Regions from separate parts of the Cyclobacterium sp. L-R genome, predicted to be linked through region 2. Evidence: riboswitches for the same ligand, from Rfam matches in the RefSeq annotation. Region 2 holds a riboswitch; each other region holds the start of a gene.

Region 1 (2,270 bases), on a different contig from region 2:
TAAAGTTATTCATAAGGGTTTGGGGGAAGGCTTGGTGGGCAAAAAAGCTGAAGGTAAATACCAAGTTAATGTTGTGGAATGCATAGACAATCAGGTTGTTTACAGTTATCAAATGTCCAGTCACAAAGACAAAACCCTAATTCCATGTCAGGGACGTTTGCAGCCAAAAGATTGCTATAGCATCAAAATCCGGTTTGATCACAATACAATGAGGGTATCCAACTTTTCTGTACCGATCATCATTGGGATTTTGGCCTTTGGCTTTTTGTTGATATACAATAAAAATGCACTTAAGCCCAGCAAGAGTAAGCACATGGGCAATAGTCAATCCGTGGGTATCGGGAAGTTTGAACTGTATCACAGTAAACAGCTTTTGAAAATTGGAACAGAGGAAATCCAACTTTCCCAAAAAGAAAATAAGTTGCTAACCCTATTTGCCTTGCACCCAAACGAAATGCTTGAGAGAGACCACCTGCTAAAAGAAATATGGGAAGATGAGGGGGTATTTGTGGGCAGAAGCCTGGATATGTTTGTCTCCAAACTTCGCAAAAAGCTATTGCTAGACCCGAATATTCAACTCAAAAATATTCGAGGTAGGGGGTATGTACTTCAGGTAAATTAAAAAGTGCCGGAAACATATTGATGCTGCAACTGGTGTTTTAAATTGATAATTATGGAGGTTGATATTTCTACAAAATTCGCTGAGCTTCAGGACTATTTGCATTTGGGAGAAATAGACCTAGATCATTGATAATTCCGTACATTTCCAATTGCAAATTGGAAATAATAGAAGGGTGTTTTGCGAAACCAGCCTGAGGAAGGCGTAAACCACAGCGAGGGGAGACCTTAAAAAATGCGGTAATAATATAGATATGGACGGCGTTGATCTGCATCCTTCTGGTCAAAGCCATAAAGACAATAGCAAAATTCGGGTGATATCTGTCCAATCTGGTCGCCTTTATTTTTGTTAAAATCGTATTGCATAAATGGCTTGATAAGCCCATTTATGGAACCAGGCATACCACTCCAGAGTGTAGTACATTGGGATCTGTTTTCTCAATCTACTTAAGAGGTGCCCAATTGCTATCCAAGTACAGACCAAATGATAAATCAAAAATTATTTAGGACAGCATTGAACTGGGGTGAAGAGAGATTTAAATAACAATATAAAATGTTATCTTTTTTCATTCTTATGAGAATAAAAGACATCAGCTGAGAAAGGTATGGGCTACACTTATGCAGGCTTACCCTGGTTTTTAAAATCTCTTTCAGACACTGGTGTTTTTATTTTTATAAAATTCTTCTACCTTTGGTCACGTAAACTTTAGGGGTGCTGGTCTTTAGGACTGGCTGAGATAAGACCCTTTGAACCTGATTCCGGCTAATACCGGCGAAGGGAAAAGTCTTTCTGCATTTGTATCATGTCATTCTTTAGGGAATGGTGATTTTTGTATATACTTTTTCTATAGGGATTCCCCTCTGGTTTACAGCCATTTAATTTTCAAAAATGATAACTGTAAACGTAAATAATACCCGCCATACTTTGCCTTCACAAACTAGCCTTCAGGACCTGTTGACGCAGCTTGATATTTCTGACAAAGGAATCGCTGTTGCCGTTAACAATGAAATTATCTCTAAAAATGAATGGAGCAGTCGTGCTTTGGCAGAAGGTGAAAATGTGCTTGTGATAAGGGCAACACAGGGCGGGTAATATAAAATGAAGGCTGCGGAAGGTTTCTTCTGCAGAAGAAATTATCAAATACAAAAATTATTCTACCTATGAAAAAGGACCAGACGCCAAACCAGCACGTCATTAGTCGTGCACCTTTTCCAAATTCAGAAAAGAGCTATGTTAGTGGGGAATTATATCCGGACATTAAGGTTCCAATGAGAAAAATTTTCCTAAGTGATACTGTGGACAAATTTAACGGAAAAGTAGAGAAGAATGAACCGGTTCTTGTTTATGACACCAGCGGCCCATATACAGATCCTTCAGTTGAGATTGATGTGCGTAAGGGGCTTATGCCTTTACGAAACAGTTGGATTTCCAGCAGGGAAGATGTCGAGCAATTAGGGGGGCTTTCTTCTGCCTATGGTAGGGAAAGGGAAGAAAATTCAAAATTGGATGGGCTGCGTTTCAAAAGGAATAGAAAACCTTTAAAGGCGCAACCTGGAAAAAACGTTACCCAGATGCACTATGCACGGAAAGGCATCATTACACCTGAGATGGAGTTTATCGCCATTCGTGAAAATCAGAAACTGGAAAAAAT
Region 2 (2,270 bases):
TGCATAGATAAACTGATAATGGTTTTGTTGGTAATTGTCAGTTTCATTCTCATAGGTATAACCATTGAATGTCCTGTTGCTTTTAAGTAGGCTTTCCGGTACTCCATTCCAAGCCTGATAGGTTTGTTCGGCTCCTGCAAAGATATTCAGCTTAAACACATGCTTGTCTCCATAATAGCCTCCGGAAACAAAGTAAGATTTAAGGTCAGAAAAAGCCCTGTCAATGTATCCATCAGAAGTAACTTGAGAAAGACGGGCATCTACAGCCCATTTGTCATTGATCAAGCCAGTACCGGCTTTAATGGTATGTTTTCGGGTATTGAAAGAACCATAGGAATTGTCGGTTTCTGCATAGGCTTCTTCCTTTTTGGTGTCGGTCTGAATATTAAGGCTGGCACCAAAAGTAGCAGCCCCATTGGTAGAAGTACCCACTCCACGTTGGATTTGGATATTGTCCACTGAAGAGGCAAAATCTGGCATATTTACCCAAAACACGCCATGAGATTCGGCATCATTCAATGGGATTCCATTAACAGTGACGTTGATCCTGGTTTGGTCTGTTCCTCTGATTCTCAAACCGGTATAACCAACGCCCGTTCCAGCATCTGAGTGAGTAACAATGGAAGGGGTATAATTTAACAATAGTGGCAGATCCTGCCCAAGGTTGTCCTTCCCAAGTGTTTCCTTACTGATGACCTGAAAGGTAGTGGGCGTAGTCTCAGAGGCCCTTGTTCCTGAAACAATAAATTCTTCAGCAGTTAGGGTGGTTGGGTTCAGGGCGATTAATAAATCTCCTTGCTGAGGAAGGGCTACACTTACGTTTTTGGAGGAAAAGCCTACAAAGGTTATGCGTAGGTTTGCCACTTTTTGCTTGATGTCATTAATCTGAAAAGCTCCATCTTGGTCACTTACAGTACCTTTCTGGGTGTTTTCCAGGTAAACAGTAGCTCCAGGAAGAGGCAAGGAAGTTTCAGCATCGGTGATTATTCCCTGTATACTGGTTTGGGCAATAGACAATTGGCACAGCAATAAAAATATTGCTGTAAAACAAATACGATTCATGTTGATAATTTATTCTGGTTAAACATAGCAGAAATGAGGGGACAAATCTCCTTTAGTTGTTTACCCAATAGCATTACGTACGATTAGCTATTTTTCATTTCCCTGCGCCGGCATTATCCGGATCAGGTGATATGGGTATGATCTCAGCCCGTTATATTAAGGCACCCCTAATGATCTTGCCACAAATGTAGCTGGTATTATTTAAAATGACAAATCACGACCTTTAGATCAGGCCGTTCCCAAGCCCTTCAAATGTCTAAAATGAGACCTAAAGGCCCATCTTAATTTTTGATGCTCAAGGTATGGAATGTTATAATCCTTGCAGGTTTGCTTAATGATTTTACTTATAGCCGGGTAATGGATATGTGATACTTTAGGAAACAAATGATGCTCTATCTGGAAATTTAACCCACCCAAAAACCAGGTAAGTAACTTGTATCCAGTGGCAAAATTTGCAGTTGTTCTGATTTGGTGAATCATCCATTCGTCTTCAAGGCAATTGGACACAGGCTCAGGAACAGGGAAAGCCGTTTCTTCCAAGCTATGTGCCAGTTGGAAAACAAGTGTCAGCACTAGCCCTGCGAATAGGCCATATACAAGAAAACCTACTAACCATGGGCCCCATCCAACCATATAAACCGGAATGGCAACAAAAAGCACCAAATGAAGTGCCTTAAAAGCCCAAAAGCTGATATGATCAGACATTTTCATTTTTTGAATAGGCACTATTCCTACTTTTCCGGTAACGTACTTTTTGTAATCTGTGAAAAATACCCAATAGAGGTACAATAAAGAATAGGTGAAGATAAAATAATAGTGTTGAAACTGGTGTATTTTAAATTTCTTTTGACTTGGAGAAAGGCGTAAAAATGGCCTGGCATTCAAGTCATCATCTACACCATCTACGTTTGTAAATGAGTGGTGCACAACATTGTGCTTTGTCTTCCACATGAAAACATTCGCTCCTAGAAAATTTATTGACATTCCGGCCAGAGAATTGACCCAAGGTCGGTCACTAAAACTCCCATGTGCCCCATCATGCATTACATTAAAACCAATAAATGCTGTCAATGCACCCAAAACCAAACATTCTACGAGTCCTAAAATCCAGTGCGGTGTAAAAAAGACCAGGTGAATGTACAACAATACAAATCCAACGACCATGATACCCGCTTTTACGAATAATTCGGAATTTCCTGAACGTGCTA
Region 3 (2,270 bases), on a different contig from region 2:
CACATATTGCCAATAAATTTTGAAATCAGCCTGGCTCAAAGTAGCAGGAAGGTTCAATACAAATTGCCCAAATTGTGGTGCGAAACCAGTAGTGGCCATGTCGTTGGCCATCAGGTGCACAGAAAGCCAAGCGGATTCTTGTAAGCCCAAGCTTGGGATTAGAGAAAGCGGATCACTGGTGAGCGCCATGGCTTGTCCTTCAGTCAACTCTACAATGGATACGTCAATACCGAAACCCGGCCCAACAAGTACCTTTTTATTGGGTGTCCCACAATTGGAGGTTATAAAGTCACCCAATAATCTTTCATCAATCTTTCCGGCTTTTTCGCTCATCTATTCAACGTCGTTAAATTGCACATACAGACCAAAGAAATCTCCATAAGGCATATTCCATTGCTGAACAGGAAACCATTTTGGTAAGCCGGTACAAGACCAGGAAATGGTGTAATCTCTTCCTTCCAAGGCCTCCTCTATAATCCTGATAAGGTGTTTTGGGGTGTAAAATGTTGCGGTAACATAAAAAGGGTTCTTTCCAAAAACTTGTTGCACCCTGCGGCGAAGTACTTTGGGGGAGTTCTTGTTCATCATACCCATGGCAATCCCATACTTTCCAACCCTGGCTGCTTCACGGATGACCTTAACAGGATCTTTGTAATATTCGAAAGTGGTGATAAAGGCAAGGGAATCAAAAGTATTGTCTTTGAAGGGCATGTGGTGAGAATCAGCCATTACCAGATCCCCATCAAACAAATGGATGGCCTGAGATAGCATTAAAGGAGAGATGTCTCCACCAGTAGATTCTATGCCTATTTCTTTCCACCACCTGGTAAATCTGGTGGTGCCACAACCAAATTCCAATAAGGTTTTCACCCTTTTGTCCTTGGTTACCAACTGTTCCATTACTTTTTTCTGCCAAATCTCAGCCCTTTTGTAGCGGCCTTCATACCAAAGTTCATAGGTGTCTGTATGGTCTCTGTTGAAAAACCACTCGGGTCTGTTTTGCCAGTTTCTTTGTTGCTGAGGGATCAGCCCCATTTTTTGCTTTTCTATTTCCATTTTGTAATTCGTTTATAAAAAAAAAACATCCGACCGGACAAAACCAGTAGAATGTAGCTTCAAATTACAAATGGAAATCTGGCTTGCATCCCTACGTTGGCATTATCCAAATCAGGTTCCGGGTATTATCTCAGCCTGACTTTCGTCAAGCACCCCGTGCATATTTTACAGCCACAAAGATATTGAATAACCCATGTAAAGCAAGCAGTCTTTCCAATGCCAATACTAAGACTGCTTTTAAATTGAAATTAATAAAGCATAAATCATGTGGTTTTTTAATATTTTCGATAAATTAGATAGTTGTTTAATGATTTTTAAAATAGAAGATTAGATACATGTCCGCATTAACAAAATTTATTACCTGGAAGAAAGGTAATACAGTAGTGTCTTGGGTACTTTTTGGCTTATTGGTTCAGGTGATTTTTAACCGAAAGAACGTACCGGCACATATTGAAGTATTGGACGATGCCCTCACTCATCATTGCTCCAGAACAAAAAGAAATCGCTGGGTAAGTGTCATTAATTTTATTGTTACCCCTAGGTATATTAGAAGGTTGATTGAATCCCAGTTGAATAAAAAAATGGCCGATCATGAAAAGGTGATATTGTCTCTTGATAAGGAGTTGACCAAAGATGAATTGTTTGAAAAAGACAAACCACATAGGCAAAAATGGGGCAATTGGTATGGCAACCATTTTTCGGAGCCACTGAAGTTTTTTGTACTTGGAAATGGAGAATTTGATAATTTTTCACCTAAACATGAATCCTGCAATAGTTACGATTATAAAGGCTTGTTGGAAGTAAGTGAGTTGGTGAAAAATGCAGAAAAAGAAAACAGAAAAATACGTGCAGTAGGTTCCGGACATGCCCTTACGGCGGTGGCCCAGTGTGAAGATTTTTTGGTTTGTACCCAAAACATGAACATGACCCAGCGGATTGCCAAGGAATGGATCAAAAAGGAATACAAGGATGGTTTTGATGTAGAAGTGAATTTTTGCAATAAAAAATCAGTGGAAAAACATTTCCTTTTTGAAACTGGAGGAGGAACCAAGATCAGGCACCTAATAGAAGCTTTGACCTATCATGGCTTTGCTTTGATCAACCAAGGGGGTTCAAGCATTCAGTCTATCAGTGGAGCGATTGCCACCTCTACCCATGGATCAGGAATTGGAATCGGCCCTGTTTCAGTTTTTGCGAGATCCATGACCATCGTG

The links. Region 2 has a riboswitch for thiamine pyrophosphate ahead of AC13EX_RS05720 (TonB-dependent receptor). Riboswitches for the same ligand answer to the same signal wherever they lie in the genome.
Region 1: it holds a riboswitch for thiamine pyrophosphate, as region 2 does, so the genes downstream of both, thiS (sulfur carrier protein ThiS) here and AC13EX_RS05720 (TonB-dependent receptor) in region 2, are expected to answer to the same signal.
Region 3: it holds a riboswitch for thiamine pyrophosphate, as region 2 does, so the genes downstream of both, AC13EX_RS01535 (class I SAM-dependent methyltransferase) here and AC13EX_RS05720 (TonB-dependent receptor) in region 2, are expected to answer to the same signal.

What each region holds. Positions count from the first base shown of each region.
Region 1 is NZ_JBSXOH010000084.1:227,001-229,270, forward strand. It holds gene AC13EX_RS16760 (winged helix-turn-helix domain-containing protein) at 1-622, shown strand, start outside; gene AC13EX_RS16765 (hypothetical protein) at 690-947, opposite strand; TPP riboswitch at 1,317-1,416, shown strand; gene thiS (sulfur carrier protein ThiS) at 1,508-1,711, shown strand; gene thiC (phosphomethylpyrimidine synthase ThiC) at 1,780-2,270, shown strand, end outside.
Region 2 is NZ_JBSXOH010000050.1:34,395-36,664, forward strand. It holds gene AC13EX_RS05720 (TonB-dependent receptor) at 1-1,062, opposite strand, end outside; TPP riboswitch at 1,145-1,241, opposite strand; gene AC13EX_RS05725 (fatty acid desaturase family protein) at 1,291-2,270, opposite strand, start outside.
Region 3 is NZ_JBSXOH010000023.1:35,891-38,160, forward strand. It holds gene AC13EX_RS01530 (AIR synthase-related protein) at 1-333, opposite strand, end outside; gene AC13EX_RS01535 (class I SAM-dependent methyltransferase) at 334-1,056, opposite strand; TPP riboswitch at 1,128-1,223, opposite strand; gene AC13EX_RS01540 (D-arabinono-1,4-lactone oxidase) at 1,392-2,270, shown strand, end outside.